DNA from 3 places in the Paenibacillus rhizovicinus genome. Region 3 is predicted to be linked to each of the others. Evidence: riboswitches for the same ligand, from Rfam matches in the RefSeq annotation. Region 3 holds a riboswitch; each other region holds the start of a gene.
What was found. Region 3 has a riboswitch for ZMP and ZTP ahead of GZH47_RS20570 (bifunctional 5,10-methylenetetrahydrofolate dehydrogenase/5,10-methenyltetrahydrofolate cyclohydrolase). Riboswitches for the same ligand answer to the same signal wherever they lie in the genome.
Positions count from the first base shown of each region.

Region 1: linked by a shared signal. The riboswitch ahead of GZH47_RS30725 (DJ-1/PfpI family protein) and the one ahead of GZH47_RS20570 (bifunctional 5,10-methylenetetrahydrofolate dehydrogenase/5,10-methenyltetrahydrofolate cyclohydrolase) in region 3 are both predicted to bind ZMP and ZTP.
Region 2: linked by a shared signal. The riboswitch ahead of rpiB (ribose 5-phosphate isomerase B) and the one ahead of GZH47_RS20570 (bifunctional 5,10-methylenetetrahydrofolate dehydrogenase/5,10-methenyltetrahydrofolate cyclohydrolase) in region 3 are both predicted to bind ZMP and ZTP.

Region 1 is NZ_CP048286.1:6,892,332-6,901,926, reverse strand. It holds gene GZH47_RS30750 (AAA family ATPase) at 1-349, opposite strand, end outside; gene GZH47_RS30745 (MOSC domain-containing protein) at 707-1,465, opposite strand; gene GZH47_RS30740 (hypothetical protein) at 1,539-2,597, opposite strand; gene GZH47_RS30735 (SDR family NAD(P)-dependent oxidoreductase) at 2,755-3,501, shown strand; gene msrA (peptide-methionine (S)-S-oxide reductase MsrA) at 3,536-4,510, opposite strand; ZMP/ZTP riboswitch at 4,606-4,684, shown strand; gene GZH47_RS30725 (DJ-1/PfpI family protein) at 4,744-5,331, shown strand; gene GZH47_RS30720 (histidine--tRNA ligase) at 5,426-6,706, opposite strand; gene GZH47_RS30715 (HAD family hydrolase) at 6,955-7,629, opposite strand; gene GZH47_RS30710 (ABC transporter ATP-binding protein) at 7,746-9,155, shown strand; gene GZH47_RS30705 (NUDIX hydrolase) at 9,160-9,595, opposite strand, start outside.
Region 2 is NZ_CP048286.1:4,010,906-4,020,500, reverse strand. It holds gene GZH47_RS18070 (serine hydroxymethyltransferase) at 1-1,026, opposite strand, end outside; gene GZH47_RS18065 (TIGR01440 family protein) at 1,127-1,729, opposite strand; gene rpiB (ribose 5-phosphate isomerase B) at 1,742-2,209, opposite strand; ZMP/ZTP riboswitch at 2,330-2,412, opposite strand; gene GZH47_RS18055 (low molecular weight protein arginine phosphatase) at 2,529-3,110, opposite strand; gene GZH47_RS18050 (manganese efflux pump MntP) at 3,148-3,708, opposite strand; gene GZH47_RS18045 (L-threonylcarbamoyladenylate synthase) at 4,094-5,194, opposite strand; gene GZH47_RS18040 (MDR family MFS transporter) at 5,496-6,959, shown strand; gene spoIIR (stage II sporulation protein R) at 7,047-7,820, opposite strand; gene GZH47_RS18030 (N5-glutamine methyltransferase family protein) at 8,054-9,064, opposite strand; gene prfA (peptide chain release factor 1) at 9,588-9,595, opposite strand, start outside.
Region 3 is NZ_CP048286.1:4,581,448-4,591,042, forward strand. It holds gene GZH47_RS20530 (sugar-binding protein) at 1-1,043, shown strand, start outside; gene GZH47_RS20535 (peptidylprolyl isomerase) at 1,111-2,289, shown strand; gene GZH47_RS20540 (alpha/beta hydrolase) at 2,608-3,453, opposite strand; gene GZH47_RS20545 (GNAT family N-acetyltransferase) at 3,720-4,289, shown strand; gene GZH47_RS20550 (zinc-dependent alcohol dehydrogenase) at 4,370-5,455, shown strand; gene GZH47_RS20555 (cupin domain-containing protein) at 5,455-5,787, shown strand; gene GZH47_RS20560 (phosphoesterase) at 5,856-6,368, shown strand; gene coaD (pantetheine-phosphate adenylyltransferase) at 6,365-6,841, shown strand; ZMP/ZTP riboswitch at 6,924-7,002, shown strand; gene GZH47_RS20570 (bifunctional 5,10-methylenetetrahydrofolate dehydrogenase/5,10-methenyltetrahydrofolate cyclohydrolase) at 7,069-7,917, shown strand; gene GZH47_RS20575 (outer membrane protein assembly factor BamB family protein) at 8,095-9,595, shown strand, end outside.

The DNA of each region.
Region 1 (9,595 bases), 2.3 Mb from region 3:
CATCCTCGGGAGCCAGCTTCGCTAATCTCTCGGAGGCGATCACAGGCAAAATCGCGCCGATCACGTCGGTTTTATCCATATCGGCGAAGCACGTCACCTTCGTATACGGCAGCCCGAAGTCGGCCGACAGCGCTTTGGCGAGCTGGGTTTTGCCGGACCCGGCATCTCCTTCGAGCAAGATCGTGGCGATTTTCATCTCGCCGCGCTGCCAGTTACGCTTCACTTCCTTGCAGATGCGCCGTTCTTCGACGCTTGTTCTATGGGAAGCCGGCTTCTTCCAGACGAGGGACTGTTCCGCTTCCGTCAGCTTCCGATCCGGCGATAGTACATGGTTTTCTTCGTATTCCATCGGTTTTCTCCTTTCAAGGCGAGCATGTGAGCGATGAATTTTCGCTTTTATTCGATTTACTAATTTACTAAATTACTAAATCTAAAATCATTATATGCCTGCTTCCCGACTCCCGTCAACGATCTTGGTCCAGCGGATTCGCATCATCGACGAACATCCTCCAATAAGAGGTTATCGTTCCATTGGCTATACACACAAAAATAGCAGCAAACACGGACTGACTTCATCGTCCATGCTGCTGCTGATTGGTATACGAGTTGGATATTCTTGGTTGCTTGCTGCTTGCTGTGCTTGTTATTTACTTGTTGCTTCCTTGTTATTTGCTTGCTGCTTGTTCCACGCTTGTTAAGACGCTGGTCAGTTATCTTGCCCAGCGATTGTGGCTGACGATTCCAAGATCACTTTGTCGCCGATCTTAATTTGTCCCGTCGAAATGACGGATGCGTATGCGCCTAAGCAGGTATTGAATTCTTGATGAACCTTCTTCAATAGAGACGGCTCCTTATCCAGCGTATCCGGATCCATCGTAATCATTACGCAGCGTTCGCATAAGCTGTCTACCTGCAGCCTCACATCGCCGATCGTCAACCGACTTCCGATCCATTCGGGTTCCAGCGGCGCGTCGGCGTTCAATGTCACGACGAAATTGCCGCGAAATCTGCGTTGATCCACATCTTTGCCCCACTGGGCTTCCAATTGGCGCAGCGAGGCATCCGTTACGAGCAGAATGCTCGCCGCGTCGACCGACATCAGCCGCGGGTCTTCCGGATTCGGTTCCTTCAACCGCGACATGGCGATCGGAGTTTCGGTTAACTGCTGGATATCGCCGAGCAGCTGCCCGTCCCAGCCGAATTCCCGCCCATCCGGTGACGTTACGCGAATATCGCCATCCATGAATTTCGCTTGATAGGACATCATCGCCGGAATATTCCGTGCCGTGACGAAGCGGGACCAACCTTCCTTGGTCTCATCGTAAAAGGCGCCCCAGCGGTCGCCCAGCAAGCCGTACGGTTCGATTGCGCAGCTCGTCAACGACTCTCCGGCGAGCGATTTAATGGGATATCGATTGATGGCATTGATTTGTCCGATCTGAATTTTTTTCACGGTGTCTTGCAAGAATTCCTTCCTCCATTCGATTGCGCGTGGATGCGCGTGCATGCAGACTGACGATGCCAGTCTAATCCTTCCATCATTGCACCTCTTGAACGCGCGTATACATCGTAAGCGTATTACCGCGTACGCCCGCGAACGTCTTCGAGACAGACTGATACTTGGAGACGCGCATCGACTTGTCGTGATATCGTAGGTTGCCTGTCATATCGTAGACGATGAATCCGTCTGCTTCCGAGCATGTAAACAAACAGTTGTCGTCATAAAACATTTGCCCTTCCTGAATCTTGAAGGCTTGCAGAAGCTTGCCATCCCGCACATCGTAACTTCTGAAATGCCGTTCGAAGTATAACGCCGGTTCATCTTCCTTATCGAAAATGCCCTCATCCAATTGCCCGGCGATACCGATCGCATGCGCATCGATCCAACACATGGCGTCATTCCACTCGTATTTCCCCCACCAGAGCGTTCGTCGGCTCGGACCGTCTTCGGATTCATAAGGATTGCCGCCGAGCCAGCTTGCGAGATTCCAACTGACTACAGAACCCGCAGGATGCCACTCCCAGCCGTTGTCGGCGACCCAGCGCTGATCCGGCGACACGAGCAGCTGACCGTGAAAATAATCCAAATCATGCTCGGCGCGGACGAAAGTTTCCTCGTCCATCCGATTTTCAAGAATAAGCCGCTCCGTTAAGAGCTTCCCGTCCGATGGATCGGATAGTTCCAGCCGATTCCATTTCGTCCCATGAATGAACAGCGTCCGTCTCTGATCGACGAAGAATGCCGCCGGGAAAATAGACTGCTCGGAGTGGTAGTCGTCTCGTTCGATCGCCATGCTGACTCTCGGATTGCGCAAATCGATAACGACGCCATGCCGGCCGTACGTTTGCGTGACCGCAGCAAAGTCGTTCAGCGGCGAGAGAATAATGGAGACGTGACTCGAGATATCGAGTTCGTCTTCACGAATCGTATATACGACAGTCTGAGAGCGATCGGCAGTATGAATACGTACCAAACCGCCCCCGGAAGTAAGGACATAGTATACATTCGCTTCATTCACGGCCGGTTCGATGGCTAATGCCTCTTCTTCGAGTTTCCATTCCGTTCGCTCAAACCGGAAGATTGGAGCAGCCGTCATTCGATCTCCCACCTCTCTTGTTAAGCTGCTGCGAGCTCATTGAACCTCGCGCCGGGACTTGATAGGTGATTGTCCATTTGACTTTTGAGCCCGGCAAAGGTATATCTGTTTGAGTAGCTGCAATTACGAAGATTCCAAACCAAAGGAGCGAGCCATAATGCGTTTCGAGAATCGTTATGTCATGATTACTGGGGCTGCAGCCGGAATCGGCAAAGGGCTTGCGCTCGCTTATGCCGGGCAAGGCGCGACAACCATCCTCGTTGACCGGAATGCCGGCGCGCTGGAAGAGACTGCCGGTGTTGTGCGCGGACTAGGCCGTGAAGTCATAACCCGCACGCTGGACCTAAGCGATCCGTCCGCGATTGAAGCCTGTTTCGCCTGGCTGCAGCAAACCGTCGGCCAGCTTGACGTGCTGATCAATAACGCCGGACTCGGCGCCTGGAAATCCGTATACGACCTTACGGTCGACGAGTGGGATTATGTGATACATACGAATTTGCGCGGCACGTTTCTGTGCGCACGGGAAGTCGCCAAGCTCATGCGCTCCGGAGGCGGCGGCGCGATCGTGAATATCGCCTCTACTCGGGCCATCATGTCCGAGCCGAATTCCGAAGCCTATGCCGCTTCGAAGGGCGGCATTCTGGCGCTGACCCATGCGCTTGCGGTGTCGCTCGGACCGGACCGCGTTCAGGTCAATGCCATCAGTCCGGGTTGGATCGAAACCGGCGATTACGATGCCTTGAAGCCCGTCGATCATGCTCAGCATCCCGCTCAGCGCGTAGGCAAGCCTGACGATATCGCCAGAGCCTGCCTCTATTTGACCGATCCGGCCAATGATTTCGTAACGGGTACGAATCTCGTGATCGACGGCGGCATGACGCGCAAAATGATCTACGAAGAATAAGCTTTTCGCACGAACCGCGACCGATCCAACGGCTTCATGCTTTCCCGCCAAATCCTTGCGCAAACCGCCCGTATCCTTCCGCATCCAGCCGCTCAAGCGGAATGAAGCGCAGTGATGCGGAATTGACCCGGTAATACGGCATCGTCCCGGATGGAACGTCTTGAATGAACGGCCCCAAATACGAACCCGATAAACGGGCGCGAAGGATCGTTCGTACTTGGCCTCCGCTGAATTCGGCTTCCTTGCGGACGATGCCTTCTTCGATCGGTTTGCTGAAACTGGGCCACCCCGTGCCGGAATTGAATTGGTCGATCGTGCTGAACAGCGCGTCGCCATTTACGACATCGGCGTAAATCCCTTCGTGCGCGTTGTTCCAATACTCGTTCTCGAAGGCCGGTTCGTCCTCGTTCAGCTGCGTCACCTTGAACTGCAGCTCGGTCAATCGGCGCTGCAACGCAGCTTTATCTTTCTCGCCGCGCCAGCTTCGATTGGCGAATGCTTCTCTTCCCGAGCCTTCCACGTACAAATTGTAGTTTCTGCGGTGCGTCTTATAATAGTCCTGATGCTCGTCTTCCGCCGGATAGAACGTCCCTGCGTTCAGAATCTCCGTGACGATCGGACGCTTGAAGCGCCCGCTCTTCCGCAGCTCGAGCTTGGAAGCTTCCGCCTGCGCGCGCTGCTGTTCGTCATGCACGAAAATCGCCGTTCGGTAAGAATGGCCGCGGTCTTGAAACTGTCCGCCGTCGTCCGTCGGATCGATCTGCTGCCAATAGATGTCCAGGAGCCGTTCATACGGGAAGATCGCCGGCTGATAAGCGATTTGCACCGCCTCGTAATGGCCTGTCGTTTCGCTGCCGACTTCCGCATAGGTGGGATTCTCCGTGTGTCCGCCCGTATAGCCGGCAACGACCGATTCTATTCCCGGCCATTCATCGAACGGCTTGACCATGCACCAGAAACAGCCGCCTGCGAACGTTGCCAGCCGCGTCTCGTGATTCCCGATTTTCACCGATTGGCGCACCTCCGTTAATGTTTTTTTGTCATAGCGATCATATTTCATCATTGTAATGATTAAAATTTTCTGATACAAGTGAAATAAGAAGTTCCGGTATGTGTAACTGGCGAAACGTGGAGTACCACGAGGGAGCACATATCTCATATGCCGTTCGCCTGGGCAAAGCAGCTGATTCCAGATCAGGTGCTTTTTTTGTTTTCCACTACGATGAGAGGCGGTATGGGAAGATGAAATTGGCTTACGTGATGTTCGATCAAATGACGACGATGGATTTTGCAGGGTTCTATGAGGTTGTCGCCTGGATACGCGTTCTAGGAAAAGTAGAAGATCTAACTTGGGACTTTTGCTCCAATAAGGAGTTCATCACGGACGATCGCGGCATGACCGTTCAGATTCATCATGTCTATCCGGATTTATCCCAATACGACGTTGTCTTCATTCCCGGCGGCATGGCAACAAGAACATTGCGGCATGATCCAGCGTTCATCGCTTGGATCCAAACCGCGCGAGACGTAAACTATAAGGTTTCTGTCTGCACGGGTTCTCTCTTGTTCGGTGCGGCAGGTTTCTTGATTGGAAAGCGGGCAACAACGAATCCATCCGCCTACGAGCTCTTACGTCCGTATTGCGCGGAAGTAATCCAAGAGCGGATTGTGAGGGACGGCGATATTTTCATGTCCGGCGGCGCCGGAACTTCATTGGACATCGGATTATACTTCGTTGAATCGCTCACCGATCAACGCTTCGTCGAACGCGTTCAAGGAATCATCGATTATCCATTCTATCAAGCTGGTAACCTTAACAAGCAAGTATAGTTCCGCTCAACCGAACGATTCGAACCATATCGGCAAGACGCGCATAACCTCTTCGTTCTGCGCGTTTGCATGCCGATATTCGTATGCGAGCCCATTACAGGCTTTGCCGAAGCAGCCGAACCGCTTCTTCCATGCTCACGACCGACTCCGTCATCCCGTTCATATCCTTCAATCGCAGGCAGTTCGCCGCAGCTTCGCTCTCGCCGATCAGAATCACATACCGGATGCCTTTAGACGAAGCGCCCGCCAGCGATTTCTTTAACTTGCGCCCCGCCGTCTCCACTCGCGTGCGGATGCCATTGCTTCGCAGTTCGCCTGCGGCTCTAAGCGCTTGGGGAATGGTATCGCCGATCGGGATAACCATGACGATCCGGCGATCCGTCCGCTGCGGCCGATCACGGAGCAGTTCCATGATCGATTCCATGCCGAACGAAATGCCGACCGTCGGATAAGGAATCTCATCCTTCCCGATCAACTGCCCGATTACAGCATCGTACCGGCCTCCGCCGCTCAAGCTGGAAGCGAAGCCTCCCGTTGCATCGAACAATTCGTACACCGTGCCCGTGTAGAACGAAAGTCCGCGCGACAGAAACGGATCGAATTCGCATATCGAATCGAGCCCCAGCTTCTGGATCAGGTCCTGAAGCGCCGCCGCTTCGAGCGCTCCGGGCGACGCCGTCAAGCCGTATCGGCTTGCAACCTCCCCGAAAGTCGGATTTGCGCGATCGACGAGGGCGATGAGTTCATTCGCGGTGTCGGCGTCCGCGCCTTTGGACAGGAGCTCCTCCCTTACTCCCTCGATGCCGATTTTCGCTGCTTTATCGAGCGTCAGCATCACGGTGAGCATCATGCCCGGCTGAATCCCGATCGCTTCCAGCACTTCCCCAAGGAACCGGCGGTTGTTCCACTTGAGCCGAACCGGAATTTCCAAACGTTCGAATACTTCCGCAGCCAGCTGCATGAGCTCGGCTTCGGCTTGTGGACCTTGAATGCCGACGACATCCGCGTCGCATTGCATGAATTCGCGCAGCCGCCCGCGTTTCACGGGACCGTCCCGAAACACTTTGCCGATCTCGTAGCGCTTGAACGGAAGCTCGATTCCCGAATTGAGCGCCATCACTTTCGCGAACGGAATGGTCAGATCATACCGCAGACCGAGGCTTCGGCTGCCTTGATCGGTCAATTGGTACATTTCCTTCAGAATCTCTTCTCCTCCCGCGTACTTCGAAGTCAACAGATCGAGCTCGTTCAGAATCGTCGATTCCATGCCGTCGAAATCATACAGCTCGAAAACCTCCTGCAGCGTTTGCTGCACCTGCTTGCGAATGGCCTGCTCCCGGCCGAAATAATCATAGGTTCCTTTCACGTTTTGCATCCTCATCCGATCCTTTCTTCGTTTGAAAATAATAAAAAAAACGCGCAGGACCTCTTGGTCCTGCGCGTTCGTATGCCGCAGGGAGGCCAACGCGAAACGCGTTAGCCCGCCCTGTATATGAACAGGCGTGCTAACGCTGCTTGTGATGATGAAGCGGATTGCGCATAATCGTCTGCATGGCGAGATCTCCTTCAATTGCGGGATGGATTAGCGAAAGTATAGCGCATTGGCGTATGGCTTTGCAAGCCTCAGTTTGCCTTGATTACGCATGCACGCAAGACATTCAAGACTTCGCTCGGCGATGCCAGCTTCACGAATTCGCTCCCGATATACGTGTTAAACCAGAAGGCATGACACGCATGAAGCCCCGCCCGTCGAGCGCCTTCCAGCTCGTTTGACCCGCCGTCTCCCACGAATACGGATTCTTCCGGCAGGACTTCGAGCCGGCTGCAAGCCAGCGCGTATATCGCGGCATCCGGCTTGCTGCAATGGACCTCGAAGGAGAATACGCAGTCGTCGAAGTATGGAGCCAGCTCCGAATCTTGCCAAGCTCCCACTTCTTCGGACGTGCAATTGCTGATCAATCCGACTTTCAACCCCATGCCCTGCACGGTTTCAAGCAGCTCGATGATATCGGGACGGATTTGGCGAAAAGGAAGCCGTTTCTCCTCAAGCCGGGCTTGAAATAATTCTTCGATCGCCTCTTCATTGACGCTCGACCGGTTGGATACGACGATATCCCGGAGCACGTCCGGGAACGACGCGAATGCTCCGTTCATCCGCCGGTCCTGGCGCAGTGTCCATTCTCTTCTGAATTGTTCGTGCGTCAGCCCAAGCAGCTTCTCGTAATCATGCTTGCGATTCGACATTCTTCGCCCGTCCGCGAATTCGGTGATCAGCGTTTCGAATAAATCAAAGAAGATTGCTTTGATCGCCAGTTCAACCCCTCCGTTCTCTTCGTAAACCTTATTCGAATCGTGGATGCCGAACCCCTGCTAGGAATCCCAAGTTTTTCCTATATTCTGCGAAATGCCGCGAAATAACGAGCAAATCTAACGGCAATCGCACCGGCGATCTGCTCACTCGCGTGCTTGACGATACCCGTTATATCACGAATATGGTGAACGGTCAGCTCGGATTTACCTTGTTTCATGTCGTGACCGTCATTGTCGGGTCGATCATTCTGTTATCATTGCAGCCTCTGCTCGGTATGATCGTGCTGCTTATCTGGGCCGTGCAAGCTGTTTTCATGTCAAGGCTTGGCCGTCAAGTGAAACGGAAAGCGGCTGTATCGGCCCGCCATCGCTCCAATGTTTCGGAGAACGTTCGGGAGCTCGTCTCCGGCGCTGCCTTTATTAAAGCAGCCGGGCGGGAAAGCGACGCGCTCCGGGATATCCGGGCCTGCTTGCACGAAGAATGGACGCATACCCGTCACGGCATGATGACCGATTACCGCGTTCATTTGCTCCATGCCGCCTTGAATGCCGTCGCGCTCGTCGCGATGTATGCAGCGGGCGGGGCGTTCGTGCTTAACGGCTCGATTACGATCGGATCCTTGGTTGCCTTCATCGCCGTTTACAACTGGCTGAGGCCGTTCGGGGCCTCCTTGATCGATAAATCGATCGAAGCATTGAAATTAGCGCCTGCCGTCGAACGCCTGAACGGCATTGCTTTCCCGGTGCCTCCGGTGCGGAAGGGAATCGTTCCTTCGGGCCCGCTGACGCTAGAGGCGAACGAAGTATCGTTCTCCCATGGACAACGGAACGTACTGGATCAAGTCAGCTTCCGGGTCGATCCGGGGATGCTGCTCTCCATCGTCGGACACCGGGGGTCAGGCAAGTCGACGTTAGCCGACCTGCTGCTAGGTTTGCGATCACCGGCATCCGGCAGCATTCGAATCAACGGCATTCCGCTCTCCGCAATCGATTACGCTTGGCTGCGAAGCTCCGTGCTGTGCGTAACGCAGGACATTATGCTGCGAAGCGGCACGATTATGGACAATATCGCGTACGGATACGAACATGCGACACCGGATGCGATTCTGGAAGCAGTCGAGGCTGCCGACTTGGCCGATTGGATTGCCCGGCTTCCGGACGGCTTGCAGACGCGCGTCGGGGAGCAGGCGCTGCAAATTTCGGGCGGCGAACGGCAGCGGATCAGCATCGCCCGCGCCTTGCTCCGCAAGCCGAAGATCCTCATCTTGGATGAAGCTACCTCGGCGCTGGATCAGGGAACCGAACGCCGCATCCTGAATCATTTCGCCCGGCATCCAAGCGGCATGTCTATCATCTTCATCACGCATCGCCTAAGCCTTGCGCGGGCATCGGACGAGATTATCGTACTGGACGAAGGCCGATTGACCGACCGAGGAACGCACGAGGAATTATCCGAGCGGGCTGGAATCTATCGCACGCTGCGCGAACAAAGCGAACCGGCTGCCAACCTCTAGCTCGTTACCGTTCGCCGTTCTCATCTTGAGCCAGCATGCCCGACAAGACTCCCGCCCGTCGTATAATCTCGATCCGCTCGCTTCTTCCCTCGATGGCCGTAATCATAGCGATCGCGGTTTCGAAATTCATGATCACATAGCCCGTCTTCTCGAATCCGGCGGGCATTTCGCTGAATCGCTTCACCTCGGATAAATAATATACGGTATAACCCTCCGTGGATGCCCAGAACCAGCTGGCAAACGGGATACGGCGGCCGGTAAGCTCGATGCCCGCTTCTTCCATGACCTCGCGGTCCAAGGCTTCCTCCAGGGATTCATCTGCTTCAATTCGCCCGCCGATGGTCGTCAGGACCTGCTCGTCCTTGTCCCAAACCATCATCATATTGCCGTTATCGAGGACAGGCACGCAGTGTACCCCGCCTATGGGAAAGTCGGTCGGA
Region 2 (9,595 bases), 570 kb from region 3:
AGCGTTTTTGTTAACGGTGATTTGAACGGAATCCAATACATGCTCCGCGTCTTTCCCCGTGATGTTCAGATTGCGCAGGTCGATCAGCATGAGGTGGTTGTCCGTGCCGCCGGATACGATGTTGATGCCTTGCGCGATCAGCGCTTCAGCCAGCGCTTGCGCGTTGTCGATCACGTTCTTGCCGTATTCCTTGAACGAAGGCTGAAGCGCTTCGCCGAAAGCCACCGCTTTGGCAGCGATGATGTGCATCAGCGGGCCGCCTTGGGAGCCCGGGAATACAGCTTTGTCGATCGCCTGCGCCCATGCTTTGCGGCACAGGATCATGCCGCCGCGCGGTCCGCGGAGCGTTTTGTGCGTCGTCGTCGTAACGAAGTGCGCATGCGGCACCGGGCTCGGGTGAAGACCCGCCGCGACCAGACCCGCGATATGCGCCATGTCGACGAAGAGCAGCGCGCCTACGTCGTTCGCGATTTTGCCGAGCTCTTCGAAATCGATGATGCGCGGGTAAGCGGACGCGCCTGCAACGATCATGCGCGGACGGTGCTTGAACGCCAGCTTGCGGACTTCCGCATAATCGATCGTGAACGTATCTTCGCTAACGCCGTAAGGAACGAAATTGTAAAGGAGGCCGGATGCGTTAACCGGGCTGCCGTGCGTCAAGTGGCCGCCGTGCGCAAGGTTCATGCCCAGCACCGTGTCGCCAGGGTTCAACGCAGCCAAGTAAACCGCCATGTTCGCTTGCGCGCCGGAATGCGGCTGTACGTTCGCGTGCTCGGCGCCGAACAGTTCCTTCGCACGGTTGCGTGCGATATCTTCCGCGATATCCACGTGCTCGCAGCCGCCATAGTAACGTTTGCCCGGGTAGCCTTCCGCGTATTTGTTCGTCAGAACGGAGCCCATTGCTTCAAGAACCGCTTCGGACACGATGTTCTCGGATGCGATCAGCTCGATGTTGTCGCGCTGGCGCTGCAGCTCCAGGCCCATTGCTTTCAGAATTTCAGGATCTTGCTTACGTAGGTTTTCCATGATTGTATATCCTCCTAAAGTTTATTTAACGCAGTTCCGTGCGAAGCGTTTACGTACTAGTCAACATACGGCATCGAAAACCTGCGCTTATTCAAAATGGTTAGTCGCAATTGCCGTTCGCGGCATCCGCCTTCGAATCGAGGGCATAGACCGCGCGTTCGCCGCCGATCAGCTTCGGACGCGTGAACGCCATCGTCAGATGAGCCGACCCGATGGACCGGATCGACGGCCGCACGGGGACGGCCACGCGCTTCAAATGCATGCCGATAAACGTATCGCCGATATCGATGCCGGCATGCGCCTGCACCGTTTCGACAAGACAAGCATCCGACAGCGCACGGAACGCATGCGCCGCCATGGAGCCGCCGGCCTTGCGCACGGGGACGGCCGAGACGAGCTCGAGCCCGTACCGTTCCGCCGCCTCCCGTTCGATAACGAGTGCCCGGTTCAAATGCTCGCAGCATTGAAACACGGGATAAAACCCAACGTCGCGCCGGACCGCTTCGATGCCGGCATAAATCGCCTCCGCCGTCTCCGGCGTGCCGGATGTGCCGATCCGCTCGCCCAGCACCTCGCTCGTGGAGACGCCGATGACGAGCAGCTGTCCTTGACGCAAGCTTGCGGCTTCCGCCAACTCGCGGACTACCGTCTCCACGTCCTTAGCCAGCTGCGCCGAATTCCATGCCGTTCCCGTTTCGCTCACGGTATCCGCTCCTTATTCCGCGTGAACCGGCTGCGCGTATTTCGCTTCGATCCGCTGCACCTTGCTCAAGCGGCCGACATGGCGCTCGCCGTTCGAAAACGGCGTTTCCAGCCAGATGCGAATGATTTCCTGCGCGATGCCGGGTCCGATGACGCGTTCGCCCATGGCCAGCACGTTCGTGTCGTTATGATCCCGCGTCGCTTGCGCCGAGAACATGTCATGCACGAGCGCGCAGCGGATGCCGGTCACTTTGTTGGCCGCGATCGACATGCCGATGCCGGTGCCGCAAATGAGAATGCCGCGATCCGCTTTCCCTTCCGCGACAAGCTCACATACCGGAAGCGCATAATCCGGATAGTCGACGGACTGCTCGCAGTCACAGCCGACGTCCTCGACTTCATGGCCGAGCGATTGAATGAAGGGGACGACGATTTCTTTCAGGCTGTAGCCCCCATGGTCTGCTCCGATGGCGATTTTCATACTTGCCTATACCTCCCATTTGAAACCGCGCGATGGCGGAAATTGTCGATTCACAATGGTCTTAGTATACCTGATTTCGCCGGAAAAGACGAAAAAAGAGCGAGCATGCTTACGCACGCTGCTCTTTGCCCAGGCGACCGGCCGTATGATCCGATGCTCCACCGTGGTTGGACCCACTTTCGTCGCCAGTTACATCGGAAACCGTCTTTAATTGCTTTTATCATACCGGATCGCGCCGGCAAAATCAATGGAATTAAGAAGAAACGGCTGACGCCCGCTAAGCGGCGCAGCAAGCTTCTCCCCCGCATAAGGCTCGCCGTTATTTGCGATGCTGCAGGCGGTCGAGCAGCTTGCGAAGAGCCGCTTCGATCTCGGCCGCGCTGTCTTCGTAAATCTGCAGCGAGCCGCCGAAAGGGTCAGCAATATCGAAGCTCGGAATGGCAGCTTCCAGCTCCAGCAGCCTGCCGCGTTCCTCTTCCGTCAATTGTCCGCCGAGCGCCTGCTTCATCTGGAAATCCGTGTAGAGGCTTTCCAACTCCGCAATGCGCCGCTCGCCTTCTTCGTCGCGATGGGCATACTCCAGCAGCGTATACGTCTTGTCCACGGCGCTCGGAAAGCGCTGCAGCAGATTGCCTTTATGGCCGGCGGTCATCGTCAATATGAGATCGGCCCAAGTCACGGAGCCGTTATCGAGCGCCGTGGAGCCGTTGTTGTGCTGAATGCTGCGGCGCCGAAGCACGGACTGCGCATTCGCCGAGACCGGCAGACCGTCGACGGTCGATACGCCGGCCGAACGCACTTCCAAGGCCATGCCGCGTTCCTGCGCCATCGCCCGGAGCATCGCTTCCGCCATCGGCGAGCGGCAGGTATTGCCTGTACATACGAACAAGATCCGTTTCATGCGAAAAACCTCCTAGGGTGATGATCAAGATACGGTGTCAGAATATTATAAGCAGCCCGAACGTAAATAAAATGACGCCGCCAATGGCTTCTCCATATTCGCCGAAGCTGGATCTGACCTTGCGGCCGATCATGAGCCCGGCGATGGACATGCATCCGCCGGCCACCCCGAATAGCAGCACCGCGAGCAGCATATCCACGGCGAACATGCCAAGCGACAGCCCGACCGAGAAGGAGTCGATGCTGACGCTGAGCGCGAAGATCAGCATGCCCCAAGCGCTGCGGTGGTTAATGGACGTCACCGCGTCGCCTCGGAGCGAGCTATAGATCATATGGCCGCCGAGCAGCAGGAGCAGCCCGCCCGCAACCGAAGTCGCCACGCCGCCTAGCAGCGAGCCGACGTATTGTCCGGTGAAAATCCCCATAATCGGCATCAGGATATGAAAAAGCGCGATCAATGCGCTCAATTTGAAAATATCCAATAGCCGAATGCCCTTAAGCCCGATGCCCACGCCCAGCGAAAAAGCGTCCATCCCGAGCGCCAACGCGATAATAACCAGCGTTAGCAGCTGTCCGGCATGCATGCCTGCCTCCACCATCCGATCCACTCCCTGTCCATCATCTCATCCAAGCATATGCGGACAAGATGGGAAAGATGACCAACGGGCGGGATGGCGGGGCGGGAGTGGGTGCGTGAGCGCGTGCTGGTTGAGCGTGCCGCGTTAACTTGCTGTGTGAGCGGACTGCGAATGCGGACTGCGAATGCGGACTGCGAATGCGGACTGCGAATGCGGACTGCGAATGCGGACTGCGAATGCGGACTGCGTGAGCTTGTGCCGCGTGAGCTTGCTGCGAGAGCATGCCGCGTGAGCTCGCTGCAAGAGCATGCTGCGAGAGCATGCCGCGTGAGCTCGCTGCAAGAGCATGCTGTGAGAGCGTGTGCTGCGTGAATGCGGCGCACGCGCGGCGGGTTCTGCCGCCGCGCTAGACGTGGACGACCGCGTGGCCGGCAGCCTTGGCCAGGCGGTTCATGAGCGCGTGCCCGATGCCTTGCTCGGGGCACGTCTCGGCCCAGATGCGCTGCACGCCCTGCGCATCGAACTCGCGCAGCGAGGCGTACAAGCCGTGCGCGGCGGTATCGAGCCGCGCCAGGCTGCCGACGACGAGCACGCAGTCGGCGTCGTACCGAGCGGCATGCTCGGCAAAGGCGAGCACGCCCGTCCGCTCGCCGCTCTCCCGCGCCGCGCGGACGGCCGCCCCGATCCAGGCGGCGACCGCGTCCGGCTCGCCTTTGACCAGCTGCATATGCCCTTGCGGCGCATAATGCGCGTATTTCATGCCGGGCGAGCGCGGAGCCTGCCCGGCCGCCGCGTCTTCCGCGGCCTCGGGCGCGGCGACGGCGTCATAGACGACCGCCGCGCCGGCATCCTCCAGCGCTTCGGCGGTTACTCCGCCCGGGCGCAGAATGCGTACCGTACCGCCGTCGACCACCTCGACGACGGTAGATTCCAAGCCGACGCCCGCGGCGCCGCCGTCGACGATGCCGTCGATGCGTCCGTTCAGGTCGCCCTCCACGTGGGCCGCCAGCGTCGGGCTCGGGCGGCCCGAACGGTTCGCGCTCGGCGCGGCAAGCGGGCAGCCCGATTGCGCGATCAGCGCCAGCGCGACGGGATGCGCGGGCATCCGCACCGCGACCGTATCCAGGCCGGCGGTGACGCGCGGCGACACGGCGCCCGGCCTGACCGGCAGCACGATCGTGAGCGGCCCCGGCCAGAAGCGGTCCATTAGCCGGCCGGCCAACGCCCCGGCGCCTTCCCCTTCGAGCGGCAGCGTCAACGCTTCAAGCTGCTCCCGCTCCGCGATATGGACGATAAGCGGATTGTCCGAGGGCCTGCCCTTGGCCTCGAAAATCCGTTCCACCGCCTCCGTGCGGCGCGCGTCGGCGCCAAGCCCGTATACGGTCTCCGTCGGAAAAGCGACGGTGCCTCCCGCTTTCAACAGCTCCGCCGCCGCCTTCAATTGCTCTCGATCCGGCGCATGACCGTCCACGCGCCAGTGGTTTGTATTTCGTATAGGTAGGTTCAATTTCTCGTCTCCGGATTCTGCAAGAATAGCTTCTTTTTATTTCTATTATACCATACGCGTCCCCGCGCGAAACAAAACCGCGTTTGCTCGCAGCAGCGCAGGTTTTGCGGGCGCCGGCTCTGCCTGCGGTAGCATTATAGAGAAAAACGAGTCTCCCGCCCTCTTGTATGCGTTTCAATTGCCTCCCCGCGCCCGCTGCGGCCCTGAAGCGCCTTTGACTTCGGGAATATGGCGCGTTATGCTTCTAAAGCTATTTTATATGTCATCAGAGACATATACGGAAATTAGGAGGCACTCATTCATGCAAGATTCAGTTCCAAACAAGCAAGTCCGCATCTTGCCGATCATGATTGCCATCTTCTTCGGCAGTTTCGTCTCGGTGCTCAATGTCAGCACGATCAACATCGCGATTCCGGTGCTTACGGAACGTTTTCACACAGAGCTCAGCACGACGCAGTGGACCTTGACGGGCTTTATGCTCGCCATGGGCACCTTTGCTCCGATAACGGGCTATTTCGGGGAACGGTTCAGCTACAAGCGGCTTTTCCTGTTCGCCATGTCCGGTTTTACGATTGCCAGCATCTGCTGCGCGCTCGCTTGGAACGTGGAATCGCTTATCGCGTTCCGCATCCTGCAAGGGGCGTTTACCGGCATGATTTCGCCGATCACGATGGCAATCGTGTACCAGATCATCCCGCGCGAGAAAATCGCCATGGCGATTTCGCTCTGGGCGGCCTCGTCCATGCTGGCTCCGGCTATCGGCCCCACGTACAGCGGCTGGCTTCTCGACAACGTCTCGTGGCACTGGCTGTTCTGGCTGAACGTACCTATTGCCGTCGTCGGCATCATCCTGATCAGCATCTACATTCCGTACTACCGGCTCAACGTGCCGAAGAAATTCGATCTCATCGGCTTCGTGACGGTCATCGTCAGCAGTTCCACGCTGCTCGTCGCCTTGTCCCACGGAAACGAATGGGGCTGGGGATCGGCGCAGACGCTCTCGCTGTTCATCACCGGCATCGTGTTCCTGGGGCTGTTCATCTGGCGCGAGCTGGCGACGGATGCGCCGCTGCTTAATCTGCGCGTGCTGAAAATCAGCCGGTACAGCGTTGCGCTGCTGATCACGAGCATCATTACGATCAGCCTGTATTCCGGTACGTTCCTGACGCCGGTATTCCTGCAGAACATCCAATCCGTCACGCCGCTCGACACGGGCTTGATCCTGCTGCCGGCATCCCTCGCGATGGCGTTCATGATGCCGATCGTCGGCAAATTGTACACCAAAGTCGGTCCGCGCTTGCTGCTCTGCGTCGGCATCATCCTGATGGCTGCCGGCACCTTGCCGCTCAGCTGGCTCAGCGTCGATATCTCGCACCGGTATATCATCTTCTGCATGATCATTCGGAATATCGGTATTTCGTTCGCGATGATGCCTGCAAGCAACGCGGGCATGGAGGCCGTGCCGAAGCAGTTCAGCGGCCACGCCTCGTCGATCAACAACTGGGTCCGCAACGTGCTCGGCTCGTTCGCGATCGCGGTCTTCACGTCCTTGCTGTCTTCGCGGGCAGCCAGGCATGCGCAGGATTTCGTCAAAGCCGGCGCAACGGACAAAACGCATATCACGATCATGTCCTTCACGATGAGCGTCGACGACGTCTATCTGATCGCTTCGATTATCGCGATTATCGCGCTTCCGGTCTGCCTGTTCCTTCCGAAGCTGAAGCAAGCCAAAGCCGAGCCGGAGCCGGAGAAAGCCGCTGCGTAAGCAGCACTCCGCTCAGCTCGGACTCATTCGTCTTCTAAACAACAAAAGGCTCATTCGCATACGTGCGAGTGAGCCTTTTTGTCGTCTCTAGCTAAACAGATGCTTGAAGAAGCTGAAGATAGCTTTGAGAATTTCCCAGAGGAAAAACTTCACTTCCGGCTGCTTCGCCTCATCGTTGCTGCTTGCATCGGCTTGCTGAACGCTCCCGCTTGCTTTGTTATCTGCCGATGCTTTCACCGAAGTATTTTTAGCGTCGGCTTTTGCCGTAACGCCGTTCTGCTGCGATTGCGAATCTTCCGCTTTGGCCGATGCAGTCGTGACTGCCGCTGCCGCCGGCGTCGAGGCTTCGCCGCTTACCGCGTCCACGAAGCAGAGCGGCGGGAACAGTACGCACCACCAGTTCTGTCCGGCGCCTGCGCCGAGGGTGATGCGGAGCGCTTCGTAGTTGCCTGCGGGATAGACTTCCGTGCCGTATATTTTCGTGGGGAACGGGACGATGCCCAGCTCCGCCTTATAGCCATAGTTGAAACCGCGCGATGCCAGCTTCGCGGCAATGATGGCATTGATATCACCGATGTGCGCAGTAATCGTACCGCGGGCTTCCTCGATCGTTTGCGGACCGGCTACCCAGGTTTTCATTTCTTCGACGACGGCGTCGCGCACGTCGCGTTTCACCAGTTGGTCGAGTGCGCTGTCCGAATTGGCGAGAATACGCAGGCGGATGGACTCCGCAGGAATGCTGCCGCCGGCAATCGCCGCGTCGGCGCGCTGGTTTTCCCAGCTCATCAGAAGAATTGCCGCAATCAGAAGAACGTAGCCATACACCGGACGATAAGGAAAACGGGAATAAGTGCGGATCATTTGACACAAGCTCCTTTGTGGCACCCGTCGGTGCGGCGGCTTGCGTTCCGGAACGATAATATTCCCAGTATGTCCGGCGATGGCGGTCTCTAAACCTAGCAATCTAGCAAAAAGCCCTTATGGCAAATTAACGCAGCCGCAGCCGCGACAAAAGAAGCTCCGGCCGCGTAGCCAGAGCTTCTTTCAAGTAGCTGGAAGACTAGTTCCGTGCTTACAGGACGCTCTAGTCTGCGCTACTCCACCGCCAGTACGTGCCGGTCAATGCCCGCGTAGTCGGGTATGATGCGGACTTCGCGCCAGGCGCCGATGCCGCGGAGCAGGTCGGCAACGGCTTCCGCTTGGCCGATGCCCAGCTCGAAGCCTACGATGCGCGGCAGGGCGGACAGCTGCTTGAGCTGCTCGGCCATGCGCCGGTAAGGCGTGAGGCCATCGTCGCCGCCGTCGAGCGCAAGACGCGGCTCGTGATCGCGCACCTCCGGCTGCAGGCCGGAAATGTCGCCCGCCGGAATGTACGGCGGGTTGGAGACGAGCACGTCGATGCGCAGGCCGGCTATGCCCCCGGCCGCGTCGACGTCACTATCGGGCCGCGGCTGCGCGAACGGCCCGAGCAGGTCGCCCTGCACGAACGTCATGCGCGCCGCCGCTTCATGGCGCGCCGCGTTCGTGCGGGCGACCGCCAGCGCGTCCGGCGACAGGTCGGACGCGCACACCCGCCATCGCGGACGCAGCGCCGCCAGCGTCACGCCGATGGCGCCGCTTCCCGTGCCGACATCGACCACCGTCGGCACGGCAGCCCTGCCGGCGGCCGCGTCAAGCTGCGCCCCGCCGGCACCCGCGGCACCGGCCGGCAGCTCCTCAGCCGGTCCCCCAAGACCCTGCTCGTCGCCCGCCTCTCCCTCGCCCCCGGCGAGCCCGCCGGCTTCCTCGGCTCCCGCCGCCTTCGGCCACAGCCGGTCGGCCGCTTCCAGCACGGCCTCCACGAGCAGCTCCGTCTCCGGCCGCGGAATCAGCACCGCCGGCGTCACCGTAAACGGCAAGCCATAGAACCACTGCTCGCCGATCAAATATTGCACGGGCTCGCCCGCCGCCTTGCGAGCCAGCAGCTCGTGCCATCGCTTCGCATGCTGCGGCGGGAACAGCTCCCGCCAATCGCGCAGCAGCTCCGCGCGAGTCAGGCCCAGCACATGCAGAAGCAGCAGCTCCGCATTATTGCGAGGTTCCGCGATGCCGCGCGCCTGCAGCATCGCGGTCGCTTTCAGGCAAACATCCGCGATCGTCATCGGGTACAGCAGCGATACGCCGACTCCCTCCGTGTTTAATAAGGCAGCCACTTCTTCGCCGACCATGCCGCCAGGCAGTGACAATCCGGCCTTTTTGAACTTTCCGACGTTCTCTTCAGCATCGCCGACCTCTTTGGCCTTTCCGGCATTCCCTTCAGCATCGCCAGCCTCGTTGGCCTTTCCGAGATTCTCTTCAGCATCGCCGGTTCCATCGGCATCATTGGCTATATCCACCTTATGGTCTTCCCGACCCTCATGCTCCGCCATCCGCACCCCGCCTCTCCATCCGTCTATTCCATCGGCTTGTCCATCCGTTTATCCATCCGACTGCTCCGTCCAGTTGCTCCCCGACTCACTCACTACGCTCGTCCAACCGTTCATATCCGCCATTACGCGGCAAAAACGGGAGCCCACCAACGGAAAGCGCTGAAATTCCTTTCAGCATTCTCCCCAAGGCTGCTCCCGTTCATTGCATCTATTCAGACGATTACGCCA
Region 3 (9,595 bases):
GCGAATATACGGGATCGACGACGACCTCGGCTTCCTTGTCGGCAGCGCAAACGGCAACGCCGATGACGATCGACGGCAGCTTGAGCGAAGCCAGCTGGTCGATTGCCGCGAACGTCGCGAAAACGATCAGCGGCGTGCCCAACAATACGGTCAAATTCGGCGCGGCGTGGGACAGCACATATCTGTACGTCGGCGTGCAGGCGCTCGATTCCGCGTTGTACAAGGATTCGACGGACATGTACAACGACGATTCCTTCGATATCTACGTGGATGCCGATCATAACAAAGGCACGAGCTACGATTCGCATGACCGGCAGTTCGCGATCCGCTGGAACGATTCCGCCGGCCTGTTCGAGCGGAGCGGGAATACGACGGGCGTGCTTCACGCGGTAGCCAATATCACGGGCGGCTTCAGCGGCGAAATCGCCATTCCGTGGAGTAATCTCGGGATTACGCCGGCCGCCGGAACCGTGATCGGGCTGGACATTGCCAACAACGACGATGACGACGGCGGCGACCGCAACAGCCAACTCATGTGGAGCGGTACGGGCAATAACTGGACGGATACGTCCGCCTTCGGCAACCTGACCTTAACCGCGGGCGGCCCGCTTGTAAACAACGCGTACTACAAGATCGTGAACCGCCAAAGCGGCAAAATTCTCGGCCCGGAAAGCGGCGCTTCGACGGACGGCACGCAGGTCGAGCAATGGTCGGATCTCGGTTCGACGTATCAGCAGTGGCAGGCCATCGATCTTGGCGGCGGGTATTTCAAATTCAAGAACAGGGCGAACGGCAAGATCATGGAGATTTACGGAGCCTCCTTGGCGGACGGCGCGAGCTGCGCCATCTATTCGGACAGCGGCAACTGGAACCAGCATTGGTCGCTGACAAGCGCGGGCAGCGGCTATTACAAACTGGTGAACCGCCAAAGCGGTAAACTGCTCGATATGTCCGGCGTGTCGCTCGTCGACGGCGGGGACGCGATCCAATATTACGACAACGGCGGCCAGAACCAGCAGTGGAGCTTCGTTCAAGTGCCATGATTTGGCCTGGCAAGCGGCTTGTTGATTCGGCCGCTTGCTTTCTTATTCCACCTTGGCAGGGAGGTAGATGACGATCGCATCGAACAAGCAGGCGCGCAGGCGCAAAGGGAAGCAGGTCCGCACGGAAGCGAAAGAGGAAGCGGGTTCTCCCCGCCGCCGCGGAACAGGCCAATCGGGACGCAAGTTGAAGCTGGCAGGCGCAGGCTTGCTCGCGCTGCTCGCCATCTTGATCGGCGTATCCGTCTATCGGGCGCAGGCTGCGAAGATACCGTCAGTACCGGATACGGCAGTCGTGGCCACGATCGACGGGGAGCCCGTGACGGCGGCCGAATTTCTCGGCATGCAGACGACGAAGCGCGCCGGCGTTTATGATTATTTTCAACAAACCTATAAGCTTGGCGACACGCCGGACTTCTGGACGAGCGCATACGGCGGCGAACGGCCGGCCGATAAGCTGCGCGAAGAGACGATGACGGCTATCGCGGGCGATAAGGTGCAGCTTATGCTGGCCAAGCAGGAAGGCATCGTGCAGGACATTACCTACGAGGCCGTGCTGAAGCAGTGGGAATCGGAAAACAAGCGGAGGGCGCAGACGCTGAAGAAGGGCGGTCTCGTTTACGGTCCGGCGCATTTGGATGCGGCCTTCTATTACGATACATGGCTGACGGAGAACGTGGAGCGGCTTAAGGCGAAGCTGGCGCAGCGGGATGCGTTTACGGAGGCGCAGGTGAATGCTTACTACGAGCAGCATATCGCCGACTATATCGGGCAAGCAACGATCCGGACGTCAGTGGTCTCGCTGACATGCCAGCCGGAGGACTGCAAGGCCGCCGATTCGTCGGCGCGCAAGCAGATGGAGCAAGTGAGAGCCGGGTTGGCAGCCGGAGAGGATTGGACGACCTTAGAGGAACGGTATAAGAACAGCGGCAGCGCGGTTCAGTTTGCTTCCCGGACCTTCGACGCGGCTTCCGCGAAAGAAGATACGATGATGGATCCGCTGCTGCTGCAGGCTGCTAAGAAGCTGCATCGGAATGAGGTCAGCGGGCTTGTGGAGGAGAATGGCGTACTCTATGTCGTAAAGGTATTGTCCGTCGAGCAGCCGAAGGCTGTTCCGGTATCGGAGTTCAGCGGCCAAATTCGGAAGCAGTTGTCGGACGAAGCGTACGCCAAGCTGATCGCGGCACGGACGAAACAGGCCGATATCGTCATTGATCATCGCGTGTACGACAAGCTGGAAGCGGAATAGCGCGGTGCGAATAGAGGCAGGAGGCGGGGAGTTGCGGGCTGGGTTAGAAAATAATAGGCTTGAAACAAGCGTGATACGTTAGAAACTAGGGCGATGCGTTAGATTCAAGCGCGATAGGTTGGGATCTAGGGCTTGCCCTCTCAACGACTCAATGGAATAATGCGGAGACGCTGCAATATCGCTCGGGAAGCACCCGTGAAGAATGGCCTTGAGGAAGGCTGTTTTTTCACGGGTCTTTTTTGGTTGGGAGGGCGGCCCGTCGTACAAGAAAGGAGCTGATTTGCATGGATGCAGGCTTATTGCTCGCTGCCCTTAAGCTCAAGCATCCTCAAGCTGCTCCTTAAGCCAATCCCGCATGACGTCGAACACTTCTTCGCGGTCCAGTTCGTTGTGCAGCTCGTGCTTGAGGCTGGGCCATTCCATGAACGTGCACCTGGAGCCGGCGGCATCGGCAAACTGCCTGCTGGCCAGGATGGAAGTCACTTTGTCCGTACCGCCGTGCATGAGCAGCAGCGGGACGCGCCATTCCGGCGCATGCTTGATCGCCCATAATCCGGCACCTTGCACGCTGAGGAAGAAACGCGCCGTGATGGCGCCATGGCCGAGCGGATCCTCCTGATACCGTTTGACCATCTCGGGATCGGAGGTCAAATGGTCGCCGACCATCGGCCTGTCGTTCGTATACGCCGGAAACAGCCGGTTCACGACACGCGCGATGATCAGCTGGAGCGGCGGCGGATTAAAGGCGAGCCGCAGCCAAGGGCCTGTTACGATGACGCCGGCAACATCCGGCTTGCGCCGCAGGACGTAATTCAGCGTGACGTTGCCGCCCATGCTGTGTCCGTACAGAAACACGGGCGTCCCGGGAAACCGTGCAGCGGCTTCGGCCAGCATCGCGTCGATGCCGTCCATCAAAGCCGGATACGATTTGGTGTGCCCGCGCTTGCCTGCGGTTTGGCCGTGACCGACCTGGTCGAAGCCGAAGACGGCGTATCCCGCATGCGTGAACATTTCGGCGACATGCCGGTAGCGGCCGATATGCTCGCCCATGCCGTGCACGAGGGCAATGACGGCGTGAACGTCCCGCGATTCCTCCGCTTCCCATTCCGCCGCGTACCGCCGCGATCCATCCTTGCACCGAAGCTCGAATATGCGCTCCTTCATTGTCGTGCTTCCTCCTTATTCCGATATTCTCTATTTAAACTTTACCACACTGATGTCAGATTTATGAAATGCATTGGTTCCGCTTACACTATTTTTATTGTATCCGCATGCATGCCGTGAGTCTTATCGCGGCTCGGAATCAACGGACGTGCACGGGTTTTCGCCTTCGGCGGCAATGTTTCGTCTTACCCCGGTTTGTTATTTCATGGTAAATTATACGTATTCGACTAGTGAAGGGGCTGCTAAAGATCAAGATCGGAGGATCCATGAACGAATTCAGCATTCCGTGCGAAGACATTGTATTGCGGCTTTTTCGGCCCGAGGATTTGGATGACTTTCACGCGATCACGCATGAGCCGGAGATCGTCCGTTACTTGCCTGGCTGGAACGCCGATTCTAAGGATATTCGCGCGGATTGGCTGATCAATTACGAAATTCCGGGCAATGAACGATTCCTTGAAGCCGTTCGGGAGGGCAGGGAGATCGGGGATCGGCAGCTGAGACTGGTCATGGCGTTGAGAGAGACGGGCGCCTTCATCGGCTGGGTCTGCACGTCCGTCAAGGAGGAGCTGCCGCCGCCGAACCGGGAGATCATGTACGGCATTTCCGCCGCATACAGCGGCAAAGGCTACGCGACGCAAGCGGCTTCCGGCATGATCGGGTATCTGTTCGGACAGGGACTGGCGGAGGAATTGAACGCCATCGCCCTCACGCATAACGCGGCGTCCAACCGGGTCATCGTCAAATGCGGCTTCCAGCCGGTCGGCGACATCGCGATCGACGGCGAGACGTATCATCACTATAAGTTGTTGCGAAACGGGTTTGGGACTTTCTAGATTCCCCGCGGAATGCTACCATGGAATCATTGAACGATTATGCACAATATGGGTTTGAAGCCAACAGGGATCATGCACAAATGAACCGAACCGCACGAATCGAATCGTCGAGGGGAGATCATTACATGCAGGCGCTCATCTATGAAGGACCGCAAGAAATGGCCATCAGGGAAACGGACAAGCCCGTACCCGGCGAAGACGAGATTCTGATCCGCGTCGCGTACTCCGGGATTTGCGGATCGGAGCTCAGCGGATATTTAGGGCGGAACTCGCTCCGCAAGCCGCCGCTTATCTTCGGCCACGAGTTCTCCGGCACGATTGCGGAGATCGGCAGCCGGGCCGAAGCGGAGGGCCGCTGGCGGATCGGCCAGCGCGTCACGGCTAATCCGCTGGTGACTTGCGGACAATGCGAACCTTGCGCGACAGGCAGGCAGCAGCTGTGCGCCTCTCGTAAGCTGTTGTCCGCCGCGCTGCCCGGCAGCAACGCGGAGTATGTCAAGATCCCGGCGGCGTTCGTATACGCCGTGCCGGATTCGATCACGCTGCAGCAAGCGGCCATGACGGAGCCTGCCGCCTGCGCGATCCGCGCGGCGGAGCTGGCGGCGCTCAAACCGTCGGATACGGTGCTGATCGTCGGCATGGGACCGATCGGGCTGCTCGCGCTGCAAGCGGTGCGCCAGCATGGCGTGCAGGACGTGATCGCCGTCGACATGAACGCGGACCGATTGCAGATCGCCTCCAAGCTCGGCGCGAGGCATATCGTCTGTCCGGGAGCAGGCGTCGATACGCTGGAAGAAGTGAAACGGCTGACCGGCGGAGCGGGCGTTAACGCCGCCATCGACGCGGTTGGCTCGGGCGCGACGCGCAAGCAGTGCGTGCTTGCCTGCAAAGGCGGCGGACGCACCGTGTTCACGGGGCTGCACGAGGAAGAATCGACGCTGCCGATCAATATCGCGATTCGGAACGAAGTGACGATGACGGGCGCTTTTGCCTACTCCGCCACGAACTTCCGGACGGCGCTCAAGTGGATCGAAGAAGGACGCATCGGGCTTGCCGAGGGCGTGATCGAAGCGCCGCTTGAGGAAGGCGGCCGCTGGTTCGAGACGCTGCTGAAGCAGCCGGGCCATGTATCGAAAGTGTTACTTATACCAGGAGGTGGGGCATAATGCCGCGTTTTGAGGAATGGCATACGTCGGGTCCCGGCGTCGAACGGAAGATTTTCAAGCCGGGCAAGACGATCATGAGCATGATGGTAACGATGAAGTCCGGCGCGATCGGAAAAGCGCATTCGCATCCGCACGAGCAGCTGTCGTACGTCGTCAGCGGCAGGCTGCAGCTGGAGATGAACGGTGAATTCTCGGTGGCCGAAGCGGGAGAGCAGTTCGTCATTCCCGGCGACGCGGTGCATGAGGTGACGGCGCTGGAAGATACGGTCGTCGTCGAAACGTTCACTCCGCTGCGCGCGGATTTGCTGGCGACCATTACGGACAGCGAGTAACGTACTGTAGAAACGTACGTACGAGCAGAAGCTTAGCGGCAGCGTACATCCAAGGAGCGTGTTCTCTCTTGCAAAAGGTATTTTTCATATCCGACCATCATTTCGGCCATAAGCATATTATCGATTTTGAAACGCGGCCGTTCTCGAACGTCGACGAGATGAACGAAACGATGATCGAGCGATGGAATGCGGTCGTCGGCAAGGACGACAAGGTGTTTCATCTCGGCGATTTCTCGTTTCTGAACCGGGACAAGACGGCGGCCATCGTATCGCGGCTCAACGGCTACAAGCATCTCATTCTCGGCAATCACGACCGGGGCCGCTCGCGCCAATGGTGGCTGGACGTCGGCTTCGACGAGGTGAGCGAGCATCCGGTCATCTACAAGGACTTCTTCTTCCTCTCGCACGAGCCGATGTACATGAACAAGCATATGCCTTACGTCAACGTGCACGGGCATATCCATGGGCAGAAATACGAGAGCGTCAATTACTTCAACGTCAGCGTGGAGCATTGGGATTACACGCCGCTCACCTTCGAGCAGATCCGCGATGCCGTCGTGCCGAGCGAGGAACAGGGATGAAAGTCGTCTATGCGGGAAGCTTCGATCCCATCACGCTGGGGCATATTTCGGTCATTGAGCGGGCATGCAGCCTGTTCGACGAGGTCCATGTCATTATTGCGAACAACCGCAGCAAGAAGCATTACTTCGACATCGCGCAGCGCACCGAGCTCGTGCAGCTGTCGATCGCGCATATGAGCAATACGGTCGTCGTGCCGTTCGAGGGCATCGTGGCGGATTACGTGAACGCGAACGACGTGAAAGCCGTTATTCGGGGCATCCGCAATTCCACGGACCTTGAATACGAGCTGCAGCTGGAGCAATACATGCGCAGCACGACGAAGGCGGACACCGTCTACCTGTCGCCGTACGTGAAAGACACGCAGACGAGCAGCTCGCTCGTGCGCATGTTCCTGCAATCGAACAAAACCGAGCTGGCACAGGCATACATGCACCGGGATGCGTATGCGCGAATGGTGACGTTCACGGTGTAAGGGAGCGGCGCGAGGGCAGCGCAAGGCACGGCGGGCAGTTGCCCGAACGGACGGCTTGGCGTATAATACTACCAACGATTCAATAGCGAGTGTGACTGGCGTAACGCGGCGAACCGCGGGGGAGCACATCGTTCATACGGCCGTACGCCTGGGCAGAGGTAAGGGAGCAATATTCCCTTGCCTCTTTCTGTTTTTCTAGCAGCGTACAACCGAAAGGATGATGGAACATGTCTCATGCGGAAAAGCTTATTTTGGACGGAAACGCGGTCGCGGCCGGCATCAAGGAACAGCTGGAAGCGCGCATCGCAAGGCTGGCGGAGCGGGGGATCACGCCGTGTCTGGCTACGATTCTGGTCGGCGGGGACCCTTCCTCCGCCACGTACGTCAGGATGAAAGGCAATGCGTGCAAGCGGCTTGGCATCTCGTCGATTCGCGTGGAGCTGCCGGCGAGCACGACGACGGAGGAGCTCATTGCCGCCATTCGTAAACTGAACGACGACAAGTCGGTGCACGGCATTCTGCTGCAGCATCCGGTGCCGCACGGGATCGACGAGCGCGCGGCGTTCGAGGCGATCGCGATCGAGAAGGACGTCGATGGCGTGACCACGCTCGGCTTCGCGCAGAACGCCTTCGGCTTCGCGGATTATCCATCCTGCACGCCGGCGGCGATTATGGCGATATTGGCGCATTACAAGCTTCCGATCCGGGGCCGTCATGCCGTCGTCATCGGCAGAAGTCCCATTCTCGGCAAGCCCGTCTCCGCCATGCTGCTGAACGCGGACGCGACGGTGACGACCTGCCATTCCAGAACGGAGGATCTCGCCTCCATCGTCCGTCTTGCGGACATCGTCGTCGCTGCCGTAGGCAAGCCGAAATTCGTGCAGGGCGACTGGATTAAGCCCGGTGCCGTCGTGCTGGACGCCGGATATAATCCCGGCAATGTCGGCGATGTAGATTACGAGGCGTGCATGGCGAATGCTTCCGCGATCACGCCTGTGCCGGCAGGCGTCGGCCCGGTAACGATCGCGACGCTGCTGAAGCATACGGTGGACGCGGCGGAGAAGTTCGGGGGTTAAGAAGCAGGAGAGCTGCAAAGGTCAGAAGCCGGCTTGTTCCCGATGGGGTTCAAGCTGGCTTCTTTGCGCTGTCATGAACGCTGGAAGCCGGATTTTCCCGGGAAGAGATGAAACCTTTCGGAACGGCTGCCCGTCTAGGAGTGGACAGCAGTCGAATTCCGAAGGAGGCTTATCCTTATGCGCAAATTTAAACATTCCTTGCTCGGCGTGCTTGCAGCCGGGCTGGTCGCCGCATCGCTAGGGGCCGGAGGCACGGCTTCCGCGCAATACGGCAGCGAGCCGAGCTACAGCCTGGAGACGAACTACGGCTTCGAAAATAAAGTACCGACGGCCAAGGCGCTCTGGAGCGCGGAGCTTGATCTCCCTTCCGGCACGGAACGCATCCAATATCCGCCCGCCGTGGGCGAGACCAATCTCTATTACATCAAGAGCGGCGCACTCGTTGCGCGGAGCATCGCTTCCGGCAAGACGCTGTGGTCGTTCGGCGCCAAGCTGCTGCCGGGCTCGGCCGTCATTGCCGGGAGCTTCGTCTATGCGGGCAGCGCCGATGGCAGCGTGTATAAGGTGAATCCGTCGACGGGCTCGGGCACCCGCATCTATCAGTCGAAAGAGAAGCAGCTCGTCTCGCTCAAGGCGGACGGCTCTACGCTGTACGCGTCATCGAACAGCGGGCTGGCATCGATTAATTTGGCGACTGGCAAATTGAATTGGACAGCCGGGAGCGATGCGGTCGGCCATAACGGAATGACCATTCTCGGCAGCATGCTGCTTGTCGGCACCTTCGAGTCGGGCGCGATCACGGTGAACACGTTCTATGCCATCGACAAGGCGACGGGCAAGACGCTGTGGAAGCTGGAGGGCAGCCACGACAAGCTGCTGAAGGCGGACGGAGATACGCTGTACTTCAATAACGACTGGCCGCATACCGACGAATCCGCCTATGTGGCGACGATCGATATCGTCAGCGCCAAGACGGGCAAAGTAACCGGCAGCAAGCCGTTCGTCGCGGTCAGCACGGCGCTGCCCGCGATGTACCAAGCTCCGAAATACGTGACGGTCGACGGCAATGACGTTTATATTCTGACGCAGGACAACAAACTGTTCTCGTATAACTTGAACGACGGCACGGATGCTGTTGCGAGGTACGTGACCGATGGCGGGAGTTTCATAGCCGGCCCCTACAACGGCAAAGTGTTCTTCCAGAACGTCGACAACCTGGGCTTCCATGCCCGCAAGCTCGTGGATCAGTCTTCGCTGTTCTATGAAGGCTTGGACAATCCGGCAAGCCGGGTGGATTTCAAGAATGCCGGCATGTACGTCGGTCAGACGGACGGCGAGGTGTACGCGCTGAACGTGACGACGGGCAAAGCGGCTTTCCGCTTCCAGACGCAAGCTCGGAATTACGGCCCGTTCCAGGTCGCGGGCAGCACGCTGATCGTGCAGGCCGAAGGCAAGCTCTATGCGTTCCGGCTGCCGGAAGAGCTGACGAAGCCGCTGGCCACGGGACCGACGGGCGCGTTCGTGAAAGCGGAGGCCGGCCTGATCATCGACGGCAAGACGAAGCAATTCCAGCCGAGCATGATGACGCTGAACGACCGGATGTTCGTGCCGATGCGATTCCTCATGCAGGAGATCGGGGCGAAAGTCAGTTATGACGCGCCGAATAAGCAAACCACGA